One region of the Agromyces excoecariae genome, then DNA from elsewhere that is predicted to be linked to it. Evidence: predicted binding sites of a transcription regulator. Region 1 holds the regulator's gene; the other holds the start of a gene.
The links. The regulator HspR, encoded in region 1, represses chaperone genes until heat shock. The targets are predictions, from matches to a motif close to AAGTTGAGTCNNNNNGACTCAACTT.
Positions count from the first base shown of each region.

Region 2: ACSJD1_RS05790 (ATP-dependent Clp protease ATP-binding subunit) is a predicted target of HspR. The motif match lies at 3,118-3,142, and genes of this name have one in related genera.

Region 1 covers NZ_JBPSLA010000001.1:300,198-306,948, reverse strand. The annotation lists gene ACSJD1_RS01425 (hypothetical protein) at 1-18, shown strand, start outside; gene ACSJD1_RS01420 (alpha/beta fold hydrolase) at 34-1,122, opposite strand; gene ACSJD1_RS01415 (GMC oxidoreductase) at 1,119-3,548, opposite strand; gene ACSJD1_RS01410 (heat shock protein transcriptional repressor HspR) at 3,691-4,113, opposite strand; gene ACSJD1_RS01405 (DnaJ C-terminal domain-containing protein) at 4,113-5,111, opposite strand; gene ACSJD1_RS01400 (nucleotide exchange factor GrpE) at 5,209-5,865, opposite strand; gene dnaK (molecular chaperone DnaK) at 5,868-6,751, opposite strand, start outside.
Region 2 covers NZ_JBPSLA010000004.1:208,903-215,653, forward strand. The annotation lists gene ACSJD1_RS05785 (IPT/TIG domain-containing protein) at 1-171, shown strand, start outside; gene ACSJD1_RS05790 (ATP-dependent Clp protease ATP-binding subunit) at 460-3,102, opposite strand; gene ACSJD1_RS05795 (hypothetical protein) at 3,376-4,479, opposite strand; gene ACSJD1_RS05800 (hypothetical protein) at 4,675-5,550, opposite strand; gene ACSJD1_RS05805 (DUF262 domain-containing protein) at 5,616-6,635, opposite strand.

The DNA of each region.
Region 1 (6,751 bases):
GTGATCGGCGCCGTGTGACGGCGCGATCGCCCGTCAGCGGCGCAGTTCGTCGATGATCAGCGGATGCGTGTCCCGCCAGGCATCCGCCCCGAAGACCACGTCGAGGTGGCCGTAGCCCGGGACCCGATGCAGGGCGTGCCGACCCGGCGCCATCCGCTCGAAGTGGTCGAAGCTGCGCTGCTGGCTCTCGGGAAGGAAGCAGCGGTTGTCCTCGCCAGCGATGAATGCGAAGCGGGCGTCGGTGCGCGGCGGCGCGGTGAGGTCGGGCACGATGCCGGGCGCCGTGCCCGACGGCACCAGGTGGCCGGCCCTCACGCACTCGCGCATCTGCAGGAAGAACGACATGGGCGCCCCGGCGAACTCGCCGGTGATCCAGTCATGGGTCGCGCGGTCGATGTTGCGGTGGGCCCACAGCGCCGGGTGGCCGCTGCCGTACGTGAAGCTCACCATTGCGCAGACCGCGTTGTCGCATTCCGGATGCGTCGCCACCACCCCCGTGCGCAGCGCTCGTGCGAACGGCCCCTCCGACTTGTACCCCCATTTCGGCGACAGCACTGGCGAGATCCGGCTGATCGCGGGCGCCAACCCCAGGATCTTGACGCGCGAGCCGAGCGGCAGCACCGGATGCAGCGACACCGCGTTCGTGACGATCGTCGTCACCTCGGGCAACAGCCCCGAGATCGCCGACATCGTGAAGGAGGTCGAGCCCTGGCAGTGCACGAACGCCTTGAGGGTGTCGGCGCCCGTCCGCTCGCGGATGAAGGCGACCGCGGCCGGATAGTCGAACGCGGCCGCGTCGTCGAGCGTCCAGGCGACGGGCTCGAGGTCGATCGACGCGCGCCAGTTGAGCATCCACACGTCGAAGCCGTCGTCGAGCAGCGCATCGACGATCGTGCGAGGCACCGGCGGGCGGAAGATCTCGGCGCGCACGCCGGCGCCGTGCACGAGCAGCACGGGCCCGCGGGTCGGCGCGATCGCGGGGTTCTCGACGTGGAGCAGGGTGAGCCAGCGCCCGTCCAGTGCACGGAACGGGAGGTGCTCGGTTCGCTGATCGGCCCGCGTCGTCCGCACCGGCGCGGCCGACGTGCCCGTGACGGGTGCCGACGCGGTCGGCTCGCTCATGCCCCCTCCTTCGCCATCCGCCGGTACGTCGACCACAGCCGGCCGAGGAACAGGGCGCCGAACCGCGCGATCGCGGAGGCTCCCTCCGGTCCGGTCGTCGCGAACGTCGTGAGCTGCTCGGCGAAGTCGACCGGATGGATGCGGAGCACTCCGGCGCCGAGCACGGCCGGGTCGGACGGGTCGAGGAGTCCCGTCTCCGAGACGTCCGCGGGCGGGGGCACGTGCCCGTCGAGCACCTGCACGAAGAGCGTCGTCGTGTCCTCCCAGAGGTCGAAGCCCGGGTCGTCGTGCACGTCCTTGACGCCGACGAACGTGACCGGCGAACCGGCGTCGGTCGTCAGCCAGAGCCGGTACTTCATGAGCCGGTCGTCGGCGCTTCCGGTCGCGACGAAGAGGTTGAACCATCCGCGCTCGACCTCCTGCCGACCGCCCAGCGCGTCGGACTCGAGGTACCCGGTCGCGACGCCCTCGTGCGCCTCGCCCTCGACGAACGCGTCGATGTCGGGTGCCGTGATGGTGAGCTCGAACATCATCCGCTCGTCGCGCACGCGCGCGTCTTCCGCGGCCGACCGAGGGTCGCCCTCGCCCAGGACGAAGAACCCCTTCATCTGCTCGGTGAAGGCGACGGAGGTCGGAGTGCGTGCGGATGCGTCGTTCATGTCCGGCTCCTTCGGGGTCACGGTCGGCGGGGCGGCGACGACGCCGCCCGCAGGTTCGGGCCCGGCCGTGGACACCGTCCGAATCGGCCGACGGCGGCCGCGCGGCCAGGATTCGGCGATCCGCTCGGCGGCACGGTCGGAGAACGCCGCGATGGTCAGCGCCGGGTTGGGACCGACGGGCCCGGGCATGGCCGAGCCGTCGACGACCGAGAGGCCGGGATGCCCGTACACCTCGCCCCACGGGTCGACGACGCCCTCGAAGCCGTTGCGGCCCATCGGCAGGCCGCCGAGCGGATGCACCGTGATGACGCGCTTCGCCAGCCACAGCGGGTTGTCGACGTACCTCGCCCCGAGCGTCTTCGCGAACTCGGACATCGTGGCCCGCATCGCCGCGAAGTACTCGAGCGAGGTCGCCGTCGTCCAGTCGACCGCGAGCCGCCCGCGGTCGAGGTACATCCGGCCGTCGGGCACGTCGCGGCCCATGCCGAGCACGGGCAGCGAGCTGCTCGAGAGCGAGTCGCGACCGAGCACGTGCGCGAGGTCGGCCGAGATGTTGGACTCGCCGGCCAGGCTCAGCCGCTTGGCGATCATCGTGAGCGCCACGCGCGTGGAGCGCGACACGACCGACCGCAGCTGCGCCGTCTCGAGCAGCCAGTTGAGGAAGCCCGGATAGCCGGCCTCCTGGATGTAGAACCCGCGGCCCGGGCTGCCGTCGCCGTCGACTTCGTCGCCGACGCGGATGGCGCTCGTGATGACCGGGCCCCGGCTTCCGGCGATGCGCCGCGAACGCGCCACCCGGTCGATCTGCTCCTTGGCCCCCATCAGGAAGCCGATGAGATCGCCGTTGCCGCTGAACCGGGTGCCGAGCGCCGGAGACAGGTTCCGGAGCGATGCCCGGCTCCGCAGCAGCAGGTACGTCGACCCGAACGTGCCCGCGCCGAGCACCACGCGCCGGGCGCGGATGACGCCCTCGGTCGGAGTGTCGCCACCGAGCGCGTGCCGGCGGTACCGCACCTCCCATCCCCCGTCGATCGGCCGCAGGCCCTTCACCTCGTGGAGCGTGCGGATGTCGGCGCTGTGATGCGCCGCAGCCGAGAGGTACGTATGGTCGAGCGAGTTCTTCGCACCGTAGTTGCAGCCGATGTCGCACTCGCCGCACTGCGAGCACGTGAACCGGGTGCGGCCGTGGATGTTGCCGTACGGCTTCGCGGCGACGGGAAGGAACGGGCCGACCCGACCGTCCCCGTCGGCGAACGTGACCGCCAGGTTCGGTCGGAACACGTCATGCCGCGCCGCGCGAGCCGCGAGCTCGAACGCCTCCGTCTTGGGCGTGTCCCCATAGGGGTACGGGGTGGCATCGAGCATCGCCTCGACCCGGTCGTAGTGCGGATCGAGGTCATCGCGGCTGATCGGCCAGTTCTCGTACCCCCCACCCGGCAGGGGCGAATCGTGCACGAACCAGTGCGGGTCCTTCCGGAGCAGCACGTTGGCGTAGATGAGCGAGCCGCCGCCGAGACCGGAGGAGACCACCCCCTCCAGCCCGCGGAAGCTCCACGTCTCGAACAGTCCGTGCAGGCCGTCGGCGGGCGACCAGAAGTTCTCGCCGAACTCGCTCGGGGTGCGTGCGAACGCACCGGGCGGATAGGCGCGACCGCGCTCGAGCACGACGACGGACCGCCCCGCCTCCGCCAAGCGGTAGGCGGCGACCGACGCACCGAATCCCGACCCGATGACGACCACGTCGACCTGCTCCGACGTGGCTGCCACGCGCTCCGGGACCCCCGTACCCGACACGACCACTGCGGCCTCCCACGTCCCGCGTGCGATACCCGATGCCCCATCGTCGCACCGCGGTTCGCACCCGGCCATCCCCCCGGTTGGGGGTGGAGGGCCACCGGTCGCGCGGAGCTCAGCCGCGCTCGAGCGGCCGCCAGACGACCACCGCGTTCTCGCGCCGAACGCGCGTGCCCGTGCGGAGCGTGACGACCTCGCCCTCGGCTCCGGCCGCGAACACGCGACGCCCAGGCCGGTTCAGCATCTCGTCGGCGAGCGCGCGCTCGAGCTCGCGCACGCGACCGCGCAGCTCGTTGACCTCGTTCTCGAGGCCGAGCACGCGGCGGATGCCCTCGAGGCTCACGCCCTCGCTCGAGAGCTGCTGGATCTCGCGCAGCTGCGCGACGTCGCGCATCGAGTAGCGGCGCGACTTGCCCGCGGTCCGCTTCGGCGAGACGAGCCCCATCCGGTCGTACTGGCGGAGCGTCTGGGGGTGCATGCCCGCCAGCTCGGCCGCGACCGAGATGACGAACAGCGGGCTCTCGCCGTCGACCTGCATCAGGCGCTCCGGGCCTTGGCGAGGAGGTCCTCGCGGGGGTCCTCGTCGGGCAGCTGCGCCGCGAACTCGCGCAGCCGCTCCTCCGCATCCTTCGACAGGTGCGCCGGCACCGCGACCTGGACGATCGCGAGCAGGTCGCCCGTGCCCTTCTTCGTCTCGACGCCTCGGCCCTTGACCCGCAGCACGCGTCCGCTCGGGGTCCCGGGCGCGACGCGGAGCTTCACCGGATCGCCGCCGAGCGTCGGGACCTGGATGGTCGCGCCGAGCGCGGCCTCAGCGAAGGTCACGGGCACCGTCACGCGGAGGTTCAGGCCGTCGCGCTCGAACACCGGGTGCTTGCGCACCTTGACGGTGAGCACGATGTCGCCGGCCTCGCCGCCGTCGGGCGAAGGGTGGCCCTTGCCGCGCAGGCGGATCTTCTGGCCGTCCGCGACGCCCGCAGGCACGTTGACGCTGATCTCGCGCCCTTCGGCCGTCTGCAGCGTGATGCGGTCGCCCTTGGTGGCGGTGATGAAGTCGAGCGTGGTCGAGGCGGTCACGTCGCGCCCCTTCGTCGGGCCGCCGTAGCCGCGGTACCCGCCCGTCGGCTGGCCGAAGCGACCGCCGCCGAAGAGTCCGCCGAGGAGGTCGTCGTAGTCGCCGCCTCCGCCGCCCTGCCGGAACGTGTAGCGCTGGCCGCCGCCCTGCTGGCCGAACATGCCGCCGAAGACGTCCTCGAAGCCGCCGGACCCGGCACCGCCCGGTGCGGTGAACCGGGCGCCGGAGCCCATCGCCCGGATCGCGTCGTACTCCTTGCGCTCCTCGGGGTCGGAGAGCACCGAGTTCGCCTCGCTGATCTCCTTGAACTTCGACTCGGCCGCGGCATCCCCCGGGTTCTGGTCGGGGTGGTACTTGCGCGCGAGCTTGCGGTAGGCCTTCTTGATGTCGGCGTCGCTCGCGTCCTTCGAGACGCCGAGGGTGGCGTAGAAGTCCTTGTCGAACCAATCCTGGCTGGCCATCGGCGCCTCCTTCCTGCTGAATCTAGTGGGAACCGTGGAGGGCCGGCCCGCGGCATCCGCTACTGCGAACGGATGCCGCGAACCGGCCCGGATGCCGCTATGCGGGCGTCTTGACGACGACCTTCGCGGCACGCAGCAGCGTGCCCCCGAGCAGGTACCCGGTCTCGACGACGTCGGCGACCGTGTCGACCTCGACCTCGTCGGAGTGCTGCTGGAAGATCGCCTCGTGGCGCTGCGGGTCGAACGGCTCGCCGATCTCGCCGAACTTCGCGAGGCCCAGCTTCTCGACCGACGCTCGCAGCTTCGCCGCGATCGTCACGAACGGGGTGTCGCCCTCGAGGTCGCCGTGCTTCTCGGCCCGGTCGAGGTCGTCGAGCACGGGCAGGAGCACCGCGACCGTCGCGCCGATCGCGCGCTCGCGCTCGATCTCGCGGTTCGCCTCGGTGCGCTTGCGGTAGTTGGCGTACTCCGCGGTGACGCGCTTGAGGTCGGCGAGGTGCTCGGCCGACGGATCCTCCACCTCGGCCTGCGCCGCGTTGAGGATGTCGTCGACCGTGAGGGTCTCCTCGTCGGCCTCGGCGACCGCGTCGGCGGCCTCGGCGTCGGCGACGGCGGCGTCGGGGGCCTCTGGCGGGGCGGATGCCGCGGCATCCGCCCCCGCCTCGGGCGCCTTGCGAACCTCACCCGTCTCGGGGTCGATCCGCCGCTTGTCGCGGATGATCGGCTCGTCCTGGTTCTGGTTCTCGTCCGTCATGGTTACTTCTTCTCGTCCTCGTCGTCGATGACCTCGGCGTCGACGACGTCCTCGTCGGAGGACTCGGCGCCCTGCTCACCCGAGGCGTTGGCGTCCTCGCCGGGGTTCGCGCCGGCGGCGGAGGCATCCGCCTGCTGGCCCTGCGCGTAGATCGCCTCGCCGAGCTTGCCCTGCGACTGCGAGAGCTTCTCGAACGCCGACTTCACCGCGTCGTCGTCGTCGCCCGCGAGGGCCGACTTCAGCGCGTCGACGTCGCCCTGGACGTCGGACTTCACGTCGGCGGGGAGCTTGTCCTCGTTCTCCTTGATCAGCTTCTCGACCGAGTAGGCGAGCTGCTCGGCCTGGTTGCGGGTCTCGGCGGACTCGCGGCGCTTCTTGTCCTCGGCCGCGTGCTCCTCGGCGTCGCGGACCATGCGCTCGACGTCCTCCTTGGGCAGCGCCGAGCCGCCCGAGATCGTCATCGACTGCTCCTTGCCGGTGCCCTTGTCCTTGGCGGACACGTGCACGATGCCGTTGGCGTCGATGTCGAAGGTGACCTCGATCTGCGGGATGCCCCGGGGCGCCGGGGCGATGCCGGTCAGCTCGAACGTGCCGAGCGGCTTGTTGTCGCGCGTGAACTCGCGCTCGCCCTGGAAGACCTGGATCGCGACCGACGGCTGGTTGTCGTCGGCGGTCGTGAAGGTCTCGCTGCGCTTGGTCGGGATGGCCGTGTTGCGCTCGATGAGCTTGGTCATGATGCCGCCCTTGGTCTCGATGCCGAGGCTGAGGGGGGTGACGTCGATCAGCAGCACGTCCTTGCGCTCGCCCTTGAGGACGCCCGCCTGCAGGGCGGCGCCCACGGCGACGACCTCGTCGGGGTTCACGCCCTTGTTGGGCTCCTTGCCGG
Region 2 (6,751 bases), on a different contig from region 1:
GAGACCTGGAGGCTGTACACGACCAGCGAGTCCGACGGGCGGTTCCACGCTTCGACGCCCGACGACGGCATCACGTTGGAGCCGGGCACCTACAGCGTCCAGGTGTTCACCAGCGGCAGTCCGAACGCAGCGGAGACGGAGTCGGCGATCCAGGTGGTCGACCTGACGTAGCCGCCCGAGTGTCGAGGGGTCCATCCTGCTCATGCACGTGCGGTCCACGCCACCGAACGACCGCGTCCCGGGCTTCCGCGGTCGATGTCGCAGAAGCCCGGGATGTCAGCAGGAATCGAATCGCGCCGTCCCGAGGCGGTGCTCCACTCGCGCAATGTTCGGGAGCGAAGCGCAGCCCGTATGCGACGAGTCCCGGGAACTGGTGCGTCAGGCAACCAGTTCCCGGGACTCGCGGGTGTTGGAGTGTCGATAGCGCCGCTGCGCGGTGATCCTCGACCCCAGTTCGGGCTACGCCGCCTGCGCCAGGTCCACCGTCGCGTTCGGCACGGATGCCACGACGAACTCGCCGTCGGCGGCATCCACCCGCACGCCCTCGCCGTCGCCGAGGGCGCCGGCGACGAAGAGGTCGGCGATGCGGTCGTCGATCTCGCGCTGGATCAGGCGACGCAGCGGACGAGCACCGTACTCGGGCTCGTAGCCGCGCTCCGCGAGGAGCGCCACCGCGGCATCCGTCACCTCGAAGCCGATCTCGCGCGCGGCCAGCCGCGACGAGGTCGCACCCAGCATCAGGCGCACGATCTCAGCGATCTCGGCCGACGACAGCTTCTGGAACAGCACGATCTCGTCGATGCGGTTCAGGAACTCCGGCCGCATGGCCTCGCGCACCTTGCCCATCACGCGCTGGCGCACGTCGTCCATCGACGAGAAGCCGTTGGCCGCAACATCCGCCGACGCCACGAACCCGAGCGCACCCGACCGCGACGCGAGGAACTCCGAACCGAGGTTCGAGGTCATGATGACCACCGTGTTGCGGAAGTCGACCGTGCGACCCTGGCCGTCGGTCAGGCGTCCGTCGTCGAGCACCTGCAGCAGCAGGTTGAACACGTCGGGGTGCGCCTTCTCGATCTCGTCGAACAGCACGATCGAGTACGGGTTGCGCCGCACCCGCTCGGTGAGCTGCCCGGCCTCGTCGTAACCGACATAGCCGGGAGGGGCGCCGACGAGCCGCGACACGGTGTGCCGCTCGCCGAACTCGCTCATGTCGAAGCGGATGATCGCGCCCTCGTCGTCGAACAGCGACGACGCCAGCGCACGCGCCAGCTCGGTCTTGCCGACGCCGGTCGGTCCGAGGAACAGGAACGAGCCGACTGGCCGCTTCGCGTCGCCCATGCCGGTGCGGTTGCGCCGCACCGAGCGGGCGACGGCGGTGACCGCGTCGTCCTGCCCGATGACCCGGGCGTGCAGCTCGCCCTCAAGGTTCGCGAGACGCTCGCGCTCGCCCTCGGTGACCCGGTTGACCGGGATGCCGGTGGCCCGCGAGATCACGGCGGCGATCTGCGCCTCGTCGATGACGGTCGAGGTCGCGGCAGCGCCATCCGCCGAAGTCGAAGCGGATGCCACGGCACGGCCCTGCGCGGCGGCGCTCTGCTGACTGATCTTGGCGGTGGCCTCGTCGAGCCGCTCCTGCACCTTCTCGATCTCGTCGCGGATGCGCGACGCCTCCTCGTAGTGCTCGGCGCGGACGGCCGCGTTCTTGTCGGCCTCCAGGTCTGCCAACCGCGAGATGAGGGCGGAGACATCCACCTTCACGCCCAGCTTCAGGCGCAGGCGCGCGCCGGCCTGGTCGATCAGGTCGATCGCCTTGTCGGGCAGCACGCGGTCGGTGAGGTACCGCGCAGAGAGCTCGACGGCGGCGCGCAGCGCCTCGTCGGTGTAGGTGACGCCGTGGTGCTCCTCGTACGCGGGCCGCAGGCCCTGCAGGATCAGCACGGAGTCCTCGATCGAGGGCTCCCCCACGCGAACCGGCTGGAACCGGCGCTCGAGCGCGGGGTCCTTCTCGATGGTGCGGTACTCCTTGAGCGTGGTCGCGCCCACGAGGTGCAGCTCGCCGCGGGCGAGGCGGGGCTTCAGGATGTTGCCCGCGTCCATGCCCTCACCGGCGCCGCCGGCGCCGACGACGGAGTGCACCTCGTCGACGAAGACGATGAGCTCGCCCTTGTGCTCGGCGATCTCCTCCATCGTCTTGGTGAGGCGCTCCTCGAAGTCGCCGCGGTAGCGGGTGCCGGCGAGCATGGCGGGCAGGTCGAGTGCGACGACGCGCTTGCCGAGCAGTGCCTCGGGCACGTTCTCCTCGACGATGGCGCGGGCGAGGCCCTCGACGATCGCGGTCTTGCCGACGCCGGCCTCGCCGATCAGCACGGGGTTGTTCTTCGTGCGACGGCTGAGGATCTCGATGGTCTGCTCGATCTCGTCGGCACGGCCGATCACGGGGTCGAGCTCGCCGTTCATGGCGCGCTCGGTGAGGTCGAGGCCGAACTTGTCGAGCATGGGCGTGGCGGACTCCTCCGTGGGTCGAGTAGGCGCGCCAGCGCCGTATCGAGACCCCTCGTCCGAGTCGACATCGGATGCCACGTGCTCCCCCAGGCCGGCCGCGAGCGCCTCGGCGGTGACGCCGGCGCGCGCGAGCACCTGCCCGGCGGGGGCGTCCTGCCCGAGCACGAGCGCGAAGAAGAGGTGCTCGGGGTCGATGTACGTCGACCCGCTCGAGCGTGCGACCTGGTACGCGTGGAACAGCGCGCGGCTGGCCGACGGGGTGATGGTCGCCGCGTTCGCGTCGGCGGTGTCGGATGCCGCGGGCAGCCGCGCCTCGGTCGCCGAGATGATGCGCTCGGGGCTCGCGCCGACGCGCGTGATCGCCTGCGCGACGGACTCGTCCTCGACGATGACGCGCAGGATGTGCAGCGCGTCGAGCTCGGTCTGTCCGCGCTCGAGCGCGAAGCGTCCGGCACGCTGCAGGATGCTCTGGGTGCGCGAGGTCAGGAACCGGCTGAGGTCGATCGACCGCGCTTGCCTGGCCTGCTCACCCGCGAGGTAGCGGCTCAGGAACTCGTCGAACGAGCTCGAGCCGGCCTCGTTGAAGTTGTCGGGCACCTAGTCCTCCTGGGGAACTTGAGTTGGGTACGCTCAAGTTCAACGCGCGGGGCGCTCGGATATTCCAGACGCCAGTCGCCTTGCGGGACTGCGGCCCTTCGTTGGGACGATCGTGCAGGCAAACGAGAGCGCGTACTGATCTCGGCCATCCCCGCAGGAGGACAAGGTTCAGAGCTGGGCCACTTTGATGGGCGCAGCGCGCAGTCACCGTGCGGAGCCATGGGTCGACTCGCGGTTCACGAGGGCCCACCTGCCTCGTCAGACTGGTTTGGCTTAGGACACGGTCAGATATGGCTCACTCGGAGGCTCGAACAGCGAGATCAGCCGCACTGCTTCGTGCTGTGGGTTGCCCTTCTCGTCGTACCATTCCACTTCCATTAGCGAGCCGTAATGCGCCGCATTTTGATTGGCGGAGAGCTCGAACGTGCCGGATGCTTCGCCCGAGAGGTCCGCCCAGTATCCCGCGCTTACGATTTCCGTTTCTCCATTCGTCGGCTCAATACGAACGCCTCGAGCAATGCTGTCCGGCATTCGGTTCTGAAGGACCATCGCGGCCGTTGCGCCCTCAGCCGATCGCGTAGCTTCCACGACTTCGATCCGCCATCTCGGCGCCGGCCGGGGAAGCGACGCCGCTGCTTCTTGGGCGGCCATCTCTTTTCCCAACTGGACGCCTTCCAAAAGCGCAGCTTCTCGTACCCTATCGGCAGCGGCCCGGATCGATGCGGGGGCAAGGCGAACGTTCTGGGAGTGGCGATCCCCATTTCGATCTACCCAGCTCACATAGAAGGTGACGCCTTCGACTCGCCCCCGTTCGGTTGCGGCGCCCTTGAACCATCGTCCTTCGGCACCCCCGGGGCCATCGGAACCAAATGGCCCCCTCCAGAAGACGCTCGCCTCCAGAACAAATAGGTCGGGGTCGCAGGACAGCTCCACGTCGTGGACCTGATGGCCGTGGTTGTATAGCCAATGGAGCCCGTGCTCACCACGCATGTCGCGCGACTCCACTCGCCAACTGGGTTGAGGAACCGTCGCCCTCTCGGCGGCCACCTCTTCGTTACGGCGGTCGTAACCGACCTTCAGCAGCTCTTCTCGCTGGCGCTCGGTAACGAGTCGGATCTTGCTAAGCCACGCGAAACCCGCGGCGATGCGACCCCAAGTCCTCGCACGCCAGGACGTGATGAGGAGGGACATCAACAGCAGCGCCACACTCAGCCCGATCACGATACCAACCGCGTAAGCCCACCACGGCCAGCCGGCTTCACTCGCCCACCCGTCGAGCACGCGCGTCACGACCCAACCGACCAGCACACCAGCGCCACCAAGCGCAATCTCGAACAGAGCGTTTTTGTGCGTTCTCTGCGGCGGGTTCACATTCACAGTCCGAGATTACCGACGGCCGAGGATGTACGGACGGGTGATGGGGCATTCCGAGAGGGTCTGTCCAGATCCGACTTCATAAGAGCTGCATCCCGTCTCGCCACCTGGTCACGCCGCGACCACCGCAACGTCGAGAACACGCGGTTCGAGGGAGTAGTCGGTCGACCGGGAAGCGCGCGGTGTGTCCCGCCGTGTCTAGCTCAGAGTGGTTCGACGCTCCGGCGGGATCTGAGCCACCTCAGCGCAGAGCGACTCGAGTTCGCTGCTGACGCAGAACTTCCCTGAAAAGCCTTCGAGTAACTGAGTTGATCGCTCACGCACTATTGCGCCGAGGATGGCGCTGGTCGGATCCAGGGACACCGCAGCCGTAAGGTCGGCGTGGCGAGTGAGGAGCTCGGCGAGCTCTTCCACGGTCAGGCCTGCCGCGATCGCCCAGTCCGCAGCGGTATCAGCCAGTCGTCGCCGGTCGGTGGGAAGCGCACCCTCGCCGAAGAAGTCAACCAGCTTCTCGAGGACAGAGGAAGCAAACACAAACCGCTTGGGGATCTCGATCGTTTCATGATCAGCGATCGAAACTCCCTCAATATCGTCGATCATTCTATCGACAAGTTCGAGCATTCCGCGAAGCTGCGCGACCAGACGGAAATTCTTCCATGAATACGATTGACCCTTATAGTCGAAGTCGTGAGTGGTCATATCGAGCGCATGCTGGAGGGCCGTCGTGAACTGAACCTCGCACACGATGTCCGCAAGGTCGGGATTCCGATCGAGGTAATCCGGCGGCGGCTTCAAGAGCAATTTCGGCTCGCGGTATCTGAAGTCCGTTGGCTCGACCGCCCGCGTCGGCTCCTCTACGAGCGTTAATCCGGCACCCTTCACTATTGACAGAGCTTCTTGGACCTCCCGCCTATAGAGAACCACAACCGTAACGCCGACCAAGTCTTTTAGTGAGTCAACTCCATCATATTTGCCAGTGTGAAGCTTCTGGAGCGTACTAGCCGCGGATTTGGGCCTGGCTGTTACGGATACCAAATTCAGGTCGCTTAGGTCGTTCTCGATGCGATCCTTCATGAATTTGACAAGCTTCGTCAATAGTGGTTCGAGCAGCTCGAATCGGGCGGAGAGCGAAGCAGGGATCATTCTTGCCCCAGGAGTACCCGCTTCAACGTCTCGGCGCGCGCGATCCGGTTGGTCGACTTGTTGGAGCCTTGGCGTGCGGCGAGGTAGTACGTCCTAGCACGCTCGGTCTCTTGAGCTTCCAACTCCTCCTGGAACCGTTGCAGGCGTTCAGCTGCAGCAATCGGATCGATAGCTCCCAATTCAAGAACATCGAGAACGGCTGACCATAGGGAGTAAAAATCGGCGACGTTGCTAAATCTCGTTGCACCAAGCGGGAGGTGGTCGTTCAGGTCTTCGAAGAACCGGCGAGCACTGCGGAATCGGACGTCAGCGTGGGTTTCGCCCTCGATTTCGTCGTCCCACTCGGAATATACCCTGTCCAGATAGTCCTTGCCGTCTTGGATCCCTCGTGCGGCGATCACATATAGTTCCGAAACGTACTCAACGTCGAGCATTCGGCGCCTGCGGGCCGGCGTGATTAGACCGATCTGATCCCAGAATGTGTCCTCAGCAAATGTCTCCATCTTCGTCACAAATGCCCCGCCGTACTGTGCATGGCGCAGTTCCTGCTTGTTTAGGCGTGAGACGTTGCGGTTGAGCCGATCAAACGCTTGATTGAGTTCTGCTGCCGTTGCATTTGTGACCGTCTCAACGGTGAAGAGGTAGCTCAGCACTCTCGTCCGGACTTCGCGCGGCAAGTCGGAATAGTATGTATCCTCCAGCTTGAGGTCGGATAACGTCTCCGGAGTGGCGAATTGGTCTTGCGTGAACATGATCAACGAAGTGAGTCGCTGCTTTCCGTCCAGGACTCGATACTGGGTCGGCCCGTCGGGGTCGATGGCCACATCCACAAATATTGATTGCGTTGGATAGTTGCGAATAACGGAATCGATGAAGAATTGGCGATACTCGAGATTCCAAACGCTACGACGCTGGTAAGGCGGATCGAGTTCCAATTGACGGGCAGAGTTAAGATCCAGGAACCAGCTAGCAGTCTGCGGGCTGGGAGTTCTCTGGAAAGGACGGACTTCGGACACCGTACTCCTCGCGATAGGTTCGCCTAGTCTGGCACACGGCAAGCGTCGCCACAGCCTGCGCTCGGTACAAATCCAGGTCACGGCGGTCCTGAGAACGAATCGAGGAGGTGCCGCCA